Regions from separate parts of the Xanthomonas sp. NCPPB 3582 genome, predicted to be linked through region 3. Evidence: predicted binding sites of a transcription regulator. Region 3 holds the regulator's gene; each other region holds the start of a gene.
What was found. Region 3 encodes HrcA, which represses chaperone genes, less so after heat shock. Its sites were predicted from a motif close to TTNGCACTCNNNNNNNNNGAGTGCNAA; they were not measured.
Positions count from the first base shown of each region.

Region 1: the regulator HrcA is predicted to act here: its motif matches at 2,374-2,400, upstream of rpoH (RNA polymerase sigma factor RpoH).
Region 2: the regulator HrcA is predicted to act here: its motif matches at 1,739-1,765, upstream of ACCQ05_RS18880 (co-chaperone GroES).

Region 1 covers NZ_CM192968.1:629,362-634,745, reverse strand. The annotation lists gene ACCQ05_RS02650 (NAD(P)/FAD-dependent oxidoreductase) at 1-674, shown strand, start outside; gene ACCQ05_RS02645 (trimeric intracellular cation channel family protein) at 727-1,341, shown strand; gene rpoH (RNA polymerase sigma factor RpoH) at 1,488-2,363, opposite strand; gene ung (uracil-DNA glycosylase) at 2,562-3,287, opposite strand; gene ACCQ05_RS02630 (response regulator) at 3,284-4,126, opposite strand; gene ftsX (permease-like cell division protein FtsX) at 4,135-5,085, opposite strand; gene ftsE (cell division ATP-binding protein FtsE) at 5,082-5,384, opposite strand, start outside.
Region 2 covers NZ_CM192968.1:4,458,519-4,463,902, forward strand. The annotation lists gene groL (chaperonin GroEL) at 1-1,265, opposite strand, end outside; gene ACCQ05_RS18880 (co-chaperone GroES) at 1,401-1,688, opposite strand; gene ACCQ05_RS18885 (endonuclease) at 2,140-3,909, shown strand; gene cutA (divalent-cation tolerance protein CutA) at 4,396-4,719, shown strand; gene ACCQ05_RS18895 (protein-disulfide reductase DsbD family protein) at 4,736-5,384, shown strand, end outside.
Region 3 covers NZ_CM192968.1:3,319,734-3,325,117, forward strand. The annotation lists gene dnaK (molecular chaperone DnaK) at 1-1,235, opposite strand, end outside; gene grpE (nucleotide exchange factor GrpE) at 1,377-1,895, opposite strand; gene hrcA (heat-inducible transcriptional repressor HrcA) at 1,997-3,028, opposite strand; gene recN (DNA repair protein RecN) at 3,168-4,832, shown strand.

The sequences.
Region 1 (5,384 bases), 2.5 Mb from region 3:
AAGCCGGCCCGCGCGTGTTGCCCTCGTTCCCGGACGACCTCACCGCCAAGGCGCGCAAGCAGCTGGAACGGCTGGGCGTGGAAGTGCACACCGGCACCCCGGTGACGCATATCGATGCGCAGGGCTACCAGCTTGGCGAGACCTTCGTGCCCGCGCGCACCGTGGTGTGGGCCGCCGGCGTGGCGGCCTCGCCGCTGGCGCGCACCCTGGGCGTGCCACTGGACCGCGCCGGCCGCGTCCTGGTGGAGCCGGACCTGAGCGTGCCCGGCCATCCGGACATCTTCGTCGGCGGCGACCTGGCCGCGCTGCAGCAGGATGGCCGCCCGGTCCCGGGCGTGGCGCCGGCCGCCAAGCAGATGGGCAAGCACATCGCCAAGGCGATCCGTGCGCGCCAGCGCGGCCGGGCGGTGCCTGCATTCCGTTACCAGGACTATGGCAACCTCGCCACCATCGGCCGCATGGCGGCCATCGTGCACGTGGGCAAGCTCAAGCTGTCGGGCATCGTGGCTTGGTGGTTCTGGCTGGCCGCGCACGTGTATTTCCTGATCGGCTTCCGCAATCGTTTCGTGGTGCTGGTGAACTGGGCGATGGCGTACTGGAGCTACCAGCGCGCCGCGCGCATCATCTTCGGCGGCGCCACCGACGACCCGCCCCCCAGCAGCAAGGACGGATGACAGCGGCGCGGGCGGTACGCGATGCTGTGCGGCCCGATTCGACGGCCTGACCGTGGCGACTGTCCTGTTCCTGCTGGATCTGCTCGGCACCTTCGTGTTCGCCCTGAGCGGCGCGACGGTGGCGGTGCGCAATCGCCTGGACCTGTTCGGCGTGCTGGTGCTGTCATGCGCGGCGGCGGTCTCCGGCGGCATCGTGCGCGATGTGCTGATCGGCGCCACCCCGCCGGCTGCGCTGGTGCAGCCGCAGTACCTGCTCACCGCCTGCCTGGCCGGGGTTGCCGGCTTCTACTGGCATGCGGCGGTGGAGCGCCTGCGCAACCCGGTGCAGATCTTCGATGCGGCGGGTCTGGCGTTGTTCGCGGTCTACGGCACCAGCAAGGCGCTGGATTACCACCTCAGCCCGGTCAGCGCGACCTTGCTAGGCATGCTCAGCGGTATCGGCGGCGGGATCGCGCGCGACCTGCTGGTCGCACGCACGCCGGTGGTCTTGCAGGCCGAACTGTATGCGGTGGCCGCACTCGCCGGCGGTGGGCTGGTGGCGATCGGGCATGTGCTCGGGGTGCCGCAGGCCTGGTCGCTGGCGACCGGTGCCGGCGTCTGTTTCGGCCTGCGTTTCATGGCCATCCGCTATGGCTGGCATTTGCCTGTCGCGCGCCTGCCGGAATAGTCGTCGTCGGCCAGAGCGACGCCGCCGGCAGCATCGCCCGGGCAGTGCGTCAGCGCCCTGAGAAGCAGGAAAAGCTGCAGGCCTGCAACGCAAACGGCCCGGAAAACCGGGCCGTTCGTGCAACAGCTATCGCCTGATCGAAAGAATCAGGCGACGAACAACGCCTTCATCTTCTTCAGCGCGTTCGCCTCGATCTGGCGGATGCGCTCGGCCGACACGCCGTACTCATCGGCCAGTTCCTGCAGCGTCACCTTGGACTCCGAATCCAGCCAGCGACGCTTGACGATATCGCGCGAGCGGGTGTCTAGGCCGGCCATGCCTTCGCGCAGCAACTGCAGCTGGTTGTCTTCGCTGTCGTGCCGCTCGTAGGCCTGCGAGGGATCTTCCTCGTTGGCCACCAGGTAACTCACCGGCGACGGCGGACCATGGTCGTCGTCCTCGTCCGAAGAGGCGTCGAAGCCGATATCGCGACCGGACAGGCGCGACTCCATCTCCATGACTTCACGCTCGGAGACGTTCAGGTCCTTGGCCACCGCGGTCACCTCGGAGGCGTTGAGCCAGCCCAGGCGGGTCTTGGACTTGCGCAGATTGAAGAACAGCTTGCGTTGCGCCTTGGTGGTGGCGACCTTGACGATGCGCCAGTTCTTCAGGATGAACTCGTGCATTTCCGCACGGATCCAATGCACCGCGAAGCTGACCAGGCGCACGCCCATATCCGGGTCGAAGCGCTTGACCGCCTTCATCAGGCCAATATTGCCTTCCTGGATCAAATCGCCCAGCGGCAGGCCGTAGCCGTTGTAGCCGCGGGCCACATGCACCACGAAGCGCAGGTGGGAATGGACCAATTCACGCGCCGCGTCCAGATCCAGCTCGTCGCGGAAACGGCGAGCCAGATCCTGCTCCTCATCGACCGACAGCACCGGGATCTGGTGCACGGCACCAATGTAGGCGTCCAGCGAACCGAGCGCACTGGGAATCGGGAGATTGTTTGCCACGAGGGCAGTCGAAGTCGTCTGGTTCATAGGCACCATCTTAGCAGTCGAACTATTGGACTGCCGGGTACAGGAAGAGTTCCCAGCGTTCCATTCATAGGACATTCGCAATTGAGACCCTGACGGCGTTCTACCGCAGGGATCTCCGGTCTCGGTGGCTACGCTACCACCGACACCCTGCGCAGACCGTGACAAAACTGCCGCCAATGGACTTGGCGCGGGCGCTGTTCAGCCGGCGGCCGAGGTTGTGTCCAGCGCGTTGCGGGGCGGCAGCGACCAGTCGATCGGGCCCAGCCCGCGGCGCTGCAGGTGCTCGTTGGCCCTGGAGAAATGCTTGCACCCCAGAAAACCGCGGTGCGCCGACAGCGGCGAGGGATGCGGAGCCTTGAACACCCGGTGCCGTGCCTGATCGATGACCTTGCCCTTGGACTGCGCGTAGCTGCCCCACAGCAGGAACACCAGCCCTTCGCGCTCGCGGTTGAGGGTCTCCACCACGTGGTCGGTGAAGCCTTCCCAGCCCTTGTTCTGGTGTGCGCCGGCCCGGCCCTGCTCCACCGTCAGCACCGCGTTGAGCAGCAGCACGCCCTGGCGCGCCCAGGGCATCAGATAGCCATGATCGGGACGCGGGATGCCCAGATCGTCCTGGATTTCCTTGTAGATATTGAGCAGCGAAGGCGGCACCGGCACACCCGGCAACACCGAAAAGCACAGCCCGTGCGCCTGGCCCTCGCCGTGATACGGGTCCTGGCCCAGGATGACCACCTTGACCTGCTCGAACGGAGTGGCGTCGAAGGCGGCGAAGATCTGCGGACCGGGCGGGAACACCCGCGCACCGGCGGCCTTGCGCTGGCGCAGGAAGGCCGACAGCTCCTGCATCTCTGGACGCAGCAGCCAGTCGCCCACCCTGGCCTTCCACGACGGTTCCAGCTGGATGCGCGCTTCCCCTTCGGTCATAGCATCACGGCCTGGTCTTCCAGGCGTGCCAGGCGCAGCTGGAACAGCACCTTGGTGACCAGCAGGCGCTCTTCGATGGGCTTTTGCACCAGATCGTTGGCACCGGCGCGCAGCAGCTCGGACTGGTTGCGCGGGTTGGTGTCGCCGGTCATCACCAGCACCGGCAGGCGGCGCTTGCCGTAGGCGAAGTCGATGCGGATGCGTTCGACCACGTCGCGCCCGTTGAGCTCGCCCTTGAGGGTGACGTCGGTCAGCACCACGTCGATGCGGCGCTCGGTCCGGCCCAGCGATTCGGCGGTGAGCAGCGCGAACGCGTCCTCGGCGGTGAGCACATGCACCACCTTCAGGCTCTGGCGCTCGAGCATGCGCTTGGTCGCCTCGGCCACCACGCGGCTGTCCTCGATGTACAGCACGGTGGCGCCGACCACCGGCTCGGGCTGCACGTAGCCGCGGATGAAGGTGGCCAGGGCTTCGTGGCCCAGCGCCTTGTCGAAATAGTCGGTGACGTATTCGGTGAAGCGGCGTTCGACCAGGTGCTGCTGCGCGTCGCCGGAGACCACGATCACCGGCACATAGGCCTGGCCGGCGGCCTCGCGCACGCTGCGCGCCAGCGCCAGGCCATCGCCGTCGGGCAAGGACAGCGAGGTGGTGACCAGATCCATGGCGCCGGCTTCCAGCGCGTCGCGCGCTTCGGCGATGCTGGCGCAGCCGATCACCTGCACGTTGGGCAGGTCGCGCGTGAGCACGTCGGCAATGAGCTTGCGCACCAGCTTCGAGCCATCGACGACCATCACGCGCGGCGCGTCGCTGATCAGGTGTTTGAGATCTGGTGGATGCATGGCAGGTCTCAGGTCTCGGTGGGACGGGTCTGGCGGAGGAAGTGGCCGGTCACCAGCCAGGCGCCCAGCCAACCCAGGACCAGGGTACCGACAAGCACCATTGCAGAATGCAGCAGATCCAGCCCGTGCAGGGTAAAGGAACTGCCATAGCTATCGGCCAATGTGGCCAAAGGTGTACGCAAGGCCAAACCGGAAGCGCCAATCAGGGCAAGCGCGACCGCGCCGGCACCCAGGCCGTACCAGGCGCCCAGATACAGGAACGGGCGACGGATGAAGCCGTCGCTGGCGCCCAGCAGTTGCAGCACACCGATTTCCTCGCGCCGCGACTGGATGTCCAGCCGTACGGTATTGCCGACCACCAGCACCGCGCCGATGCCGAGCAGGGTCGACAGTACCTGCACCAGCCGCTCGCCGAAGTGCAGCCAGCCATCCAGACGCTTGCGCCACAGCGCGTCGTGCTGCACCTGGTCGGCCTGCGGCAGCGCCTGCAGCGCGCTGGCCAGCTGTGCATCGTCGCCGGTCTCGGCCGGGGTCACGATCAGCAGCGTGGGCAGCGGGTTGTCGCCCAGCGCATCGGCGGCCTCGTCGAGCTTGGCGCTCTCGCGCAAATCGGCCAGGCCCTGTTCGGGAGTACGCAGCGTGACCTGCGCCACATCCGGGCGGCCACGCAACTGCTCGGCCAGCGCCTGCGCCGCATCGGCGGCGACATCGACCTTCAGGAACAGATTGATCTCGCGCGACTGCTGCACGCTGCCGGCCAGCAGCTTGACGTTGTCCAGCGCGATCGACAGCCCCAGCGGCAGCGCCAGCGCCAAGGCCATCACCACGATGGTCAGCAATGTGGCCCATGGCTTGCGCATTGCGCGGCCCAGGCTGAAGGCGATGCTGTGCAGGTGGTGGTCGACCCATACGCCAAGGCGCGAGGGCGCCACGGCTTCGCTGTTGGCGAGCTTGCTCATTCGGCCAGATCCTGCGGCGAGATGTCGTCGACCAGGCGGCCGTGATCCAGGATCAGCACGCGCTTGCGCATCTGCTTGAGCAGCGCCAGGTCGTGGCTGACCACCAGCACGCTGGTGCCGCGCGCAGGCAGCTCGGCGAACAGCTGCATGATCTCCGCGGCCAGGGCCGGGTCGAGGTTGCCGGTGGGCTCGTCGGCCACCAGCAGGCGCGGTTCGCCGACGATGGCGCGGGCGATGCCCACGCGTTGCTGTTCGCCGGCGGAGAGTTGCGACGGCAGCGCCTTTTCGCGGTTGGCCAG
Region 2 (5,384 bases), 1.1 Mb from region 3:
GCACGCACCAGGGCCACGCCGCCGCCCGGGACCACGCCTTCTTCGACGGCTGCACGGGTGGCGTGCAGGGCGTCTTCGACGCGTGCCTTCTTTTCCTTCATTTCGATTTCGGTCGAGGCGCCGACCTTGATCACCGCCACGCCACCGGCCAGCTTGGCCACGCGCTCCTGCAGCTTCTCACGGTCGTAATCGGAGGAGGTGTCCTCGATCTGGGTCTTGATCTGGCCCACGCGCGACTCGATCGCGGCAGTGTCGCCGGCGCCATCGATGATGGTGGTGTTTTCCTTGGAGACCTGCACCTTCTTGGCGCGGCCCAGGTCCTTGATGGTGGCCTTCTCCAGCGCCAGGCCCACTTCCTCGGAGATCACGGTGCCGCCGGTCAGCACGGCCATGTCTTCCAGCATCGCCTTGCGACGGTCGCCGAAGCCCGGTGCCTTGACGGCCACGACCTTGACGATGCCGCGGATGGTGTTGACCACCAGGGTGGCCAGCGCTTCGCCTTCGACTTCCTCAGCCACGATCAGCAGCGGCTTGCCGGCCTTGGCCACGCCTTCCAGCACGGGCAGCAGGTCGCGCACGTTGGAGATCTTCTTGTCGTGCAGCAGGATGAACGGGTCGTCCAGGTCGGCCGACTGGCTCTGCTGGTTGTTGATGAAGTACGGGGAGAGGTAGCCGCGATCGAACTGCATGCCCTCGACCACGTCCAGCTCGTTTTCCAGGCCCGAGCCTTCTTCAACGGTGATCACGCCTTCCTTGCCGACCTTCTGCATCGCTTCGGCAATGATGTTGCCGATCGACTCGTCCGAGTTGGCCGAGATGGTGCCGACCTGGGCGATCGCCTTGTCGTCGGTGGTGGGCTTGGAGATGTTCTTCAACTCGACCACGGCAGCCTTGACGGCCTGGTCGATACCGCGCTTGAGGTCCATCGGGTTCATGCCGGCGGCCACGGCCTTGGCGCCTTCGCGGATCAGGGCCTGGGCCAGCACGGTGGCGGTGGTGGTGCCGTCGCCGGCGTTGTCGTTGGTCTTGGAAGCGACTTCCTTGACCATCTGCGCGCCCATGTTCTCGAACTTGTCGGCCAGTTCGATTTCCTTGGCGACGGAGACGCCGTCCTTGGTGATGGTCGGGGCGCCGAAGCTCTTCTCGAGCACGACGTTGCGGCCCTTCGGGCCCAGGGTGGCCTTCACGGCATTGGCAAGCACGTTGACGCCACGAACCATGCGGGTACGTGCGTCTTCACCGAAACGAATGTCTTTAGCAGCCATTGTCTGAAACTCCGGAATTTGAGATTGGGGATTGGGGATTGGCTAGAGCGGGTTCCGGGGGGATGCGGGATCGGCTGCGCGAAGCGCACTGACCAATCCCGAATCTCGACTCCCGAATCCCGCCGGCAACGGCTATCAGCCGATGACGGCCAGGATGTCGTCTTCGCGCAGCACCTTGTACTCGACGCCTTCGGACTTGTAGCTGCTGCCGGCGTACTGGCCGTAGATGACCTTGTCGCCGACCTTGACCACCGGCGCGCGCAGGCTGCCGTTGTCCAGGGGCTTGCCGGCGCCGATGGCGACGACTTCACCCTTGGTGGACTTTTCCTTGGCCGAGTCCGGGATCACGATGCCGCCGGCGGAAACTTCGTCGGCTTCGATCGGCTTGACTACAACGCGGTCGTGAAGCGGCTTGATGCTCATAGAGAAAGACCCTCTTAAGTGATTGATTGGTCTGGAAATTATCGGCGATGTTAGCACTCGCACATGACGACTGCCAGCACAGCGCGCGGAAAAAACCCGACAGAGCGGGTGCGGGCCAGAGATAGTGCTGGGCGGGCGGGTTTCAAGGGCCGGGCGCAAAAAATTTTCATCCGCTCGACACGCCGGGGCCACCGTGCAGCCGGGAACTGGGTGAAGGTTCGGGCCGAGCACGCGGGCCGCGCCATCGCGAACGGAGCCATGGGGCGATCGCCTGGGCCGGGGCACGCTCCACCGACCGGAGCGAGGCGGGCGCACCGCACCGGCAGCGCGTCGCGCCATGGCACCCTGCCCTCCCGAGCCGACATTGCCCTGAAGTGGAACCAGGTTCCACCGACTGTCATGCGCAGGCTCTACAGTCGGCGACGCATTCCCCGATCACAAGGAGCTGTCGATGAGGTTGCCGTTCCGTAGTCTTGCCCTGGCCTGCGCCGTCGCCCTGGCCGTCCCCACCGCCCACGCCGCGGTGTTCATCAACGAACTGCATTACGACGACGCGGGCGCCTCCGGCGACAGCGGCGAAGGGGTGGAAGTGGTGGCCACTGCCGGCGAATCGCTGAGCGGCTACCGCATCCAGCTCTACAACGGCAGCACCCCGGGTGCGGCCACGGTCTACTCCACCACTGCGGTGCCGGCCGGCAGCCTGGTCAGCTGCGGCAGCCAGGTGCGTATGGCCACGGTGAGCTATGCCAGCAACGGCGTGCAGAACGGTCCCAACGACGGCGTGGCGCTGGTCGACCCCAGCGGCCAGTTGGTGCAGTTCCTCAGCTACGAAGGCGCCATCACCGGCAGCGGCGGCGCGGCGGCCGGGGTCGCCAGCCAGAACCTGCCGGTCAGCGAGAGCAACAGCAGCGCGGTCGGCAGCTCGCTGCAGCTCACCGGCACCGGCAGCAACGCGGCCAACTTCAGCTGGGCCGGCTCGGCGGCGCAGACCTTCGGCGCCTGCAACCGCGGCCAGAGCTTCAACGGCAGCGGTGGCGGCATGACTGGCGCGCCGACGATCACCAGCACCACCCCGACCCAGGGCGCCACCGGCTTCCCGGCCGCCGGCGATCTGGCGGTGGGCTTCAGCGAGGCGGTAACGCTGAGCAGCGGTGCCTTTGCGCTGAGCTGCGCCAGCTCCGGCAACGTGGCGCTGAGCTACGCAACGACCGGCACCCGGTTCACGCTGTCCACCAACACTGCCCTGGTCGGCGGCGAGCGCTGCACCCTGGCGATCACCGCCAGCGCCATCCGCGATGCCAGCGGGCTGAGCCCGGCGGCCAACCAGTCGATCGCCTTCACCGTGGCCACCGCCAGCGGCGGCGGCACCGGCTACTACGCGCGGGTGAACACCGCCAACGCCAGCCAGCTGCGCTGTTCGCTGCATGCCACCATCAAGGGCCACACGGTCTACCCGTACAGCGGCACCGGTACCAGCACCTGGACCATCCTGGAGATGGCCGACGAGGACCCCAACAACAGCGGCCGCATCCTGGACGCCTACCGCAACCGCAGCTACGCCAAGGTCAGCGACCGCGCCGGCACCGGCAGCGGGCTCACCTACAACCGCGAGCATACCTGGCCCAACTCGCTGGGCTTCGGCAGCGCCACCGGCGACCGCGGCTTGCCGTACGCGCCCTACACCGACACCCACATGCTGTACCTGACCGACACCGCCTTCAACGCCGACCGCGGCAACAAACCCTATGCCACCTGCACCAGCAGCTGCGGCGAGCGGGTGACCGAGGTCAACGACGGCAGTGGCGGCGGCAGCGGGCGCTATCCGGGCAATTCCAACTGGGTGCGCACGCCCGACGGCAACGGCGGCAGCTTCGAGGTGTGGGGCCGGCGCAAGGGCGACATGGCGCGTGCGGTGATGTACATGGCGATCCGCTACGAAGGCGGCACCGATGCAGGCACCGGGCAGTCCGAGCCGGACCTGGAGCTCACCGACGACCGCAGCCGGATCGTGCAGACCTCGGCCTCGCCGGCCTACATGGGCCTGCTGTCCACGCTGCTGGCCTGGCACCAGGCCGATCCGCCGGACGATGCCGAGCGCGCTCGCAACCAGGTGATCTTCAGCTTCCAGGGCAACCGCAACCCGTTCGTCGATCACCCCGAATGGGCCACTGCCAGCCTGTTCAACTCGGCCAAGCCGGCCAGCTGCCAGCTGGCCAACTGAGCGATACCGGCCCGGCGCGGGATGCGTCGGGCCGGGGCGCTGTGTCTGCAGCGACGCGTGACGGCGACCGCATCGCTGCCCAGGCGGCGGCGCCCTCCACCCTGTCGCTGACGACCGGCACCATGGCCGCTGCGCGATCTGCGCCAGCAGTCGCCCGAGAGCTGCCGACGTCCGGCCCGGCCTGGGGTGAGGCACCGACCCGGCACGCGCCGCGGTCACCGCAACGCCCACCTCGGCGCCTTATCCGATGGCACCGTCCGCGCAGTGCCGCGGGGCCGGCTGTATCGAAGGCGGATGCCGCGCGCGGATCCGGCGCTTCGTCCAGCCAGCGCGGGTCATGCCATGGTTCAGAAGGCGAGGGCCACCCCAACCTCCCGCGACCGCCATCGCGCCTTGCAGGCACGCCGGCCGTGGGGCGAAATGGATGCCGCGTTCCGGAATCCCCGGTCGATCCCCCGCAGGCAGGGGATTACACTGCCGGGTCCGATGACTGCCTCTTCCCTCCACCTGTTGCTCAGCACCTGCCCGGATGCCGACAGCGCCGACCGTATCGCCCATGCGCTGCTGGACGAACGCCTGGCCGCCTGCGTGACCCAACTGCCCGGCGTGCAATCGCTGTATCGCTGGAACGGGGCGATCGAGCGCAGCCAGGAAGTGCAGTTGCTGATCAAGACCTGGGAAGACCGCCTGCCGGACGCCATCGCGCGGCTGCAGGCGCTGCATCCGTATGAACTGCCGGAGGCGGTGGCGGTCCAAGCCAGCGCCGGGCTGCCGGCCTATCTCGATTGGGTCCGCACCGAAACCCGCTAAGGAATCCTCAACCTCCATGAAGTCCCTGTCCCGCTGGATCGCCCGCCGCGTACGGTTGGCCGCCCCCCTGTTGGCCGCGTCGCTGGCGCTGCTGGCGCCCGCCGCGCAGGCGGTCAGCGAAGCCGACCTGCTGCCGGTGGACCAGGCCTTCGTACTGAGCGCGCAGGCAGACAGCCGCGACAGCATCGCGCTGCAATGGAAGATCGCGCCCGGCTATTACCTGTACCGCCACCGCATCAGCGTCAAATCCGGCCAGGGCTTCAGCGCCGGCGAACTGGCCCTGCCGGAAGGCCAGAGCAAGCACGACGAGTTCTTCGGCCAGGTGCAGACCTACCGCAAGCTGCTGCAGGCCACCCTGGCCGGCAAGGCCGAGCCGTCCCTGCAGACCGCGGTGCTGCAGGTCCAGTACCAGGGCTGCGCCGACGCCGGGGTGTGCTACCCGCCGCAGCGCCGCGAGATCCGCGTCGCCCTGCCCGACGCACAGGCCACCGCTGCCGCCCCGCCGCGCGAGAACCTGGGCGCGCTGGTGCCGCGCAGCGCCTCCGGCCCGCGGCTGTTCGGCGCCGCCGGCCAGGCCGCCGGAATGGAGGCGCTGCCGCTGCCGGCCGAGCAGGCGTTCACTTTCGAAGCCATCGTCGGCGACGGCAACAGCCTGCTGCTGCGCT
Region 3 (5,384 bases):
ATCTTGGTGAACACACCGCCCATGGTTTCGATACCCAGCGACAGCGGGGTCACGTCCAGCAGCAGCACGTCCTTGACGTCGCCGGCCAGCACGCCGCCCTGGATCGCGGCGCCCACGGCCACCGCTTCGTCCGGATTGACGTCCTTGCGCGGTTCCTTGCCGAAGAAATCGGCCACCGCCTGCTGCACCTTCGGCATGCGGGTCTGGCCGCCGACCAGGATCACTTCGTTGATGTCGCTGGCGCGCAGGCCGGCGTCGTTCAACGCGGTGCGGCACGGCTCGATCGACTTCTTGACCAAGTCTTCCACCAGCGCTTCGAGCTTGGCACGGGTCAACTTGATGTTGAGGTGCTTCGGGCCCGAGGCATCGGCGGTGACGTACGGCAGGTTCACTTCGGTCTGCTGGCTGGACGACAGCTCGATCTTGGCGCGTTCTGCGGCGTCCTTCAGGCGCTGCAGCGCGAGTGGATCCTTGCGCAAGTCGATGCCCTGGTCCTTGTTGAACTCATCGACCAGATACTCGATGACGCGGTTGTCGAAGTCTTCGCCGCCCAGGAAGGTGTCGCCGTTGGTGGCCAGCACCTCGAACTGCTTTTCGCCATCGACTTCGGCGATCTCGATGATCGACACGTCGAAGGTACCGCCGCCCAGGTCGTACACGGCGATCTTGCGGTCGCCGCCGTTCTTGTCCAGGCCATAGGCCAGGGCCGCGGCGGTCGGCTCGTTGATGATGCGCTTGACGTCCAGACCGGCGATGCGGCCGGCATCCTTGGTGGCCTGGCGCTGGCTGTCGTTGAAGTACGCCGGCACGGTGATCACCGCTTCGGTGACCTTCTCGCCGAGGAAGTCTTCGGCGGTCTTCTTCATCTTTTCCAGCACGCGCGCGGAGATTTCCTGCGGCGCCATGCGCTTGGAATCGCTGGTCTGCACCCAGGCGTCGCCGTTGTCGTGCGCCAGGATGCCGTACGGCACGTGCGAGATGTCCTTCTGCACTTCGCCATCGGTGAACTTGCGGCCGATCAGGCGCTTCACCGCGTAGAAGGTGTTCTTCGGGTTGGTCACCGCCTGGCGCTTGGCCGAGGCACCGACCAGCACTTCGCCATCCTTGGTGTAGGCGACGATGGAGGGCGTGGTGCGGTCGCCCTCGGAATTTTCGATGACGCGGGCCTTGCCGCCGTCCATGATCGCCACGCACGAATTCGTGGTGCCGAGGTCAATACCAATGATCTTGCCCATGGATACGCTCCTGATGAGTCTTTAGCTGTGTCCGGCGACGCCGGGTCTGGCTGAGATGTGGGGGTGGCGCGCAGGTGTTCAAGCCACCCGTGCGCATCTGTGTTTCATCCGTGCGCCTGGCAGTTCAGCCGGCGCTATCGATCAGTCCTGCTTGGCCACGACCACCAGGGCCGGACGCAGCAGGCGATCGTTGAGCAGGTAGCCCTTCTGGAACACCTGCACCACGTGGCCGGGCGCGATACCTTCCGCCTCGCCCTGGCTGATCGCCTGGTGCTGGTCCGGATTGAACGGCTGGCCGACCGGGTCGAGCAGGGTCAGGCCGTTATCGGCGGCGACCTTGAGCAATTGCTTGTAGGTCATGTCCAGGCCATCGCGCAGCGGGCTGGGTTGGCTGCCGGCCGCGGTCAGCCCGGCGTCCAGGCTGTCGAACACCGGCAGCAACTCGCCCAGCAGCTTCTCGTTGGCGAACTTGCGGGCGTTCTCGACGTCGCGCGCGATGCGCTTGCGCTGGTTCTCCAGGTCGGCGCGCTCGCGCAGGGCATCGGCCTTGACCAGGGCGATCTCGCTGCGCAGCGACTCGATCTCGGCCTTGAGCGGATCGGTCTCGGGCGGGTTCTGGGACAGGTCTTCGGAGTCGAATTCGGGGTGGTCTTGATTCATATGCAGTTCCCGGGCAAGCGGAACGCCCGCCCCAACGTCACCCCGTATGTGGGCGCCGGCGCGCGTTTCAAGCGAAAACCCATCGCCGCGATCGAGCGCGGTTATCGCGTCCCGGGCGGCTCCATCGCCGCGCCCAGCACCTGGGCGGCGGTCTGCACCAGCGGAATCACCCGGTCGTAGGCCATGCGTTTGGGGCCGATCACCCCCAGCACGCCCAGCACCTGCCCACCGGCGGCATACGGCGCGGTGACCAGCGAGACGTCTTCCAGCGACACCACGCCGGTCTCCTCGCCGATGAAGATGCGCACGCCCGGGGCCTGGATGGTGCGTTCGAGCAGCTGCAGGATCTCGCGCTTGCTGGCGAAGGCCTCGAACAGCTCGCGCAGGCGATCCAGGTCCGACAGGTCCTGCACTCCCATCAGCCGGGTCTGCCCGGCCATCACCATGTCGTCGGCCTCGGCCGGCACCAGCGCCTCGCTGGCCAGGTCCACGCTATGGGCCAGCAGCTGCTCCATCTCGTTCTTGGCCATGCGCAGTTCGCGTAGCAGGCTGGCACGGATGTCGGCCAGCGCGCGCCCGGCGAACTGCGCATTGAGGTAGTTGGCCACCCGCTCCAGCTCGGCCGGCTCGTAGGCGCGGCGCGGCTCGATCACCCGGTTCTGCACCTCGTTGTCGGCAAACACCAGGATCGCCAGCACCCGCCGCGCATCCAGGGACACGAAATCGATATGCCGGAACGCGAACTGCTCGCGCTTCGGGGCGCTGACCACCCCCACGAAATGGCTCATCGCCGACAGCATCTGCGAGGCGCTGCCCAGCAGCGACTGGGTGCCGTTGCCGCTGGCCAGCTCGGCGCGCAGCCGGCGCACTTCGTCTTCGCCCGGCGGCTGCATCTGCACCAGGCTGTCGACGAACACCCGGTAGCCATGCGCGGTCGGCACCCGCCCGGCCGAGGTGTGCGGGGAGCTGAGCAGTCCCACGTCTTCCAGGTCGGCCAGGATATTGCGGATGGTGGCCGGGCTCACGTCCAGCCCGGCATGCTGGGCCAGGGTCTTGGAGCCCACCGGCTCGCCGTCGCGGATGTAGCGCGCAATCAGCGTACGCAGCAACTGGCGGGCGCGAGGGTCGAGCATTGGGGACTGGGACGCGCGCATGGGATCATCCGGTGAGACTGGGCATAGATAATGTCTGGCCCCGGGGATGGCAAGCGTCCGACTCCCTGCCCACACCCTCAGGCCCTAAGCTTCCCCAACGCATTCACTCTCGACCCTCATGCTCAGACATCTCTCGATCAAGGATTTCGCCGTTGTCCGCGCCACCGAGCTCGAATTCGGGCCGGGCATGACCGTGGTGTCGGGTGAAACCGGCGCCGGCAAGTCGCTGATGGTGGACGCGCTGGGCTTCCTGTCCGGCCTGCGCGCCGATAGCGGCGTGGTGCGCCACGGCGCCGACCGCGCCGAACTGTCGGCCGAATTCCAGCTGCCGGCCGAGCACCCCGGCCTGGCCTGGCTGGCCGACAACGAACTGGATGACGATGCCCAGTGCCAGCTGCGCCGGATCATCCGCGCCGATGGCGGCTCGCGCGCCTGGATCAACGGCCGCCCGGTCACCTCCTCGCAACTGGCCGAGCTCGCGGCGCGGCTGGTGGAAATCCACGGCCAACACGAACACCAGGCGCTGATGGCTCGCCACAGCCAGCTCGCCCTGCTCGACGCCTACGCGCGCAACAGCGCCCAGCGCGAGCAGGTGCGCCAGGCCAGCCAGCGCTGGCAGGCGCTGCTGGACGAGCGCGATGCGCTGTCGGCGCAGGGCGATGTTTCCGACCGGATCGGCTTTCTGGAACACCAGCTGGCCGAGCTGGAACGCGAAGACCTGGACCCGGCGGCGATCGCCGCGCTGGACATCAACCACCGCCGCCAGGCCCATGCCACCGCGCTGATCGGCGCCTGCGACAGCGTGGCCCGGCAGCTCAACGGCGACGATGGCGCCTGCGCGCTGGGCCTGTTGCAGGACAGCCGCCACGACCTGTCCCGCGTGGCCGAGCACGAACCGCGGCTGGGCGAGGTGGACGCGCTGCTGGACAGCGCCGTCATCCAGATCGAAGAAGCGCTGGCCCTGCTCGACCGGGTGCGCGACGACCTGGATGCCGACCCCACCCAGTTCGAGGCGATGGAGCGCCGTCTCGGCCGCCTGCACGATCTGGCCCGCAAGCACCGCGTCGCCCCGGACGAGCTGGCCGCCCACCGCAATCATTTGAATGCCGAGGTCGAGAGCCTGCGCGGCGCCGACGAGCGCCTGCAGCAGCTGGACAAGCATATCGACACCGCCACCGGCGCCTGGCAGGCCGCGGCCGGCGCGCTCAGCGCCAGCCGCCAGAGCGCGGCGCAGGCCCTGTCGGACGCCACCACCACCCTGATCGGCGAGCTGGGCATGGGCGGCGGCCAGTTCCTGATCCAGTTGCAACCCCAGGACACCCTGCGCCCAGACCCGAACGGTGCCGAGCGGGTGGAATTCCTGGTGGCCGCCAATGCCGGCCAACCGCCGCGTGCGCTGCGCAAGGTCGCCTCCGGCGGCGAGTTGTCGCGCATCTCGCTGGCCATCGAAGTGGCCGCGCTCGGCCTGGACAGCGTACCGACCATGGTGTTCGACGAAGTGGATTCGGGCATCGGCGGCGCGGTGGCCGACATCGTCGGGCAGAAGCTGCGCGCGCTGGGCGAGGAACGCCAGGTGCTGTGCGTGACCCACCTGCCGCAGGTCGCGGCCAAGGGCCACGCGCACTACCGGGTCAGCAAGGCGCCGGTGGACGGCATGACCCAGAGCGCGGTCGAACTGCTCGGCCCGCAGGCCCGCCAGGAAGAACTGGCGCGCATGCTAGGCGGCGTGGAGGTCAGCAAGGAGGCCCGCGCAGCAGCGCGCAAGCTGCTGCAGAGCGCCTGACCGCAGCGAGCAGCCCGCAAAGTCGGAGGCCCGTTCCCATCCACGCCGACGAAGCTCCCTTCCCCCGCCTGCGGGAGAAGCGATGCCTGGCCGCACGTGATCTCTACGATTGCACCGCAACTGACCGCCCACCGCCCCCTTCCCCCGCCTGCGGGGGAAGGTGCCCGAAGGGCGGATGGGGGCAGCATCGCTGCGAGGCGACTACCACAAGCGCGACAAGCGCAAACGGTGTCGCCCTCATCTGGCGCTACGCGCCACCTTCTCCCGCCAGCGGGAGAAGCGATGTCTGGCCGCACGTGATCTCCCGATTGCACTGCAACTGACCACCCACCGCTCCCTTCCCCCGCCAGCCGGAGAAGCGATATCTGGCCGCACGTGACCTCTCGATTGCACTGCAACTGACCGCCCACCGCTCCCTTCTCCCGCCAGCGGGAGAAGCGATGCCTGGCCGCACGTGACCTCTCGATTGCACCGCAACTGACCGCCCACCGCTCCCTTCCCCCGCCTGCGGGGGAAGGTGCCCGAAGGGCGGATGGGGGCATGGGCCTGCAC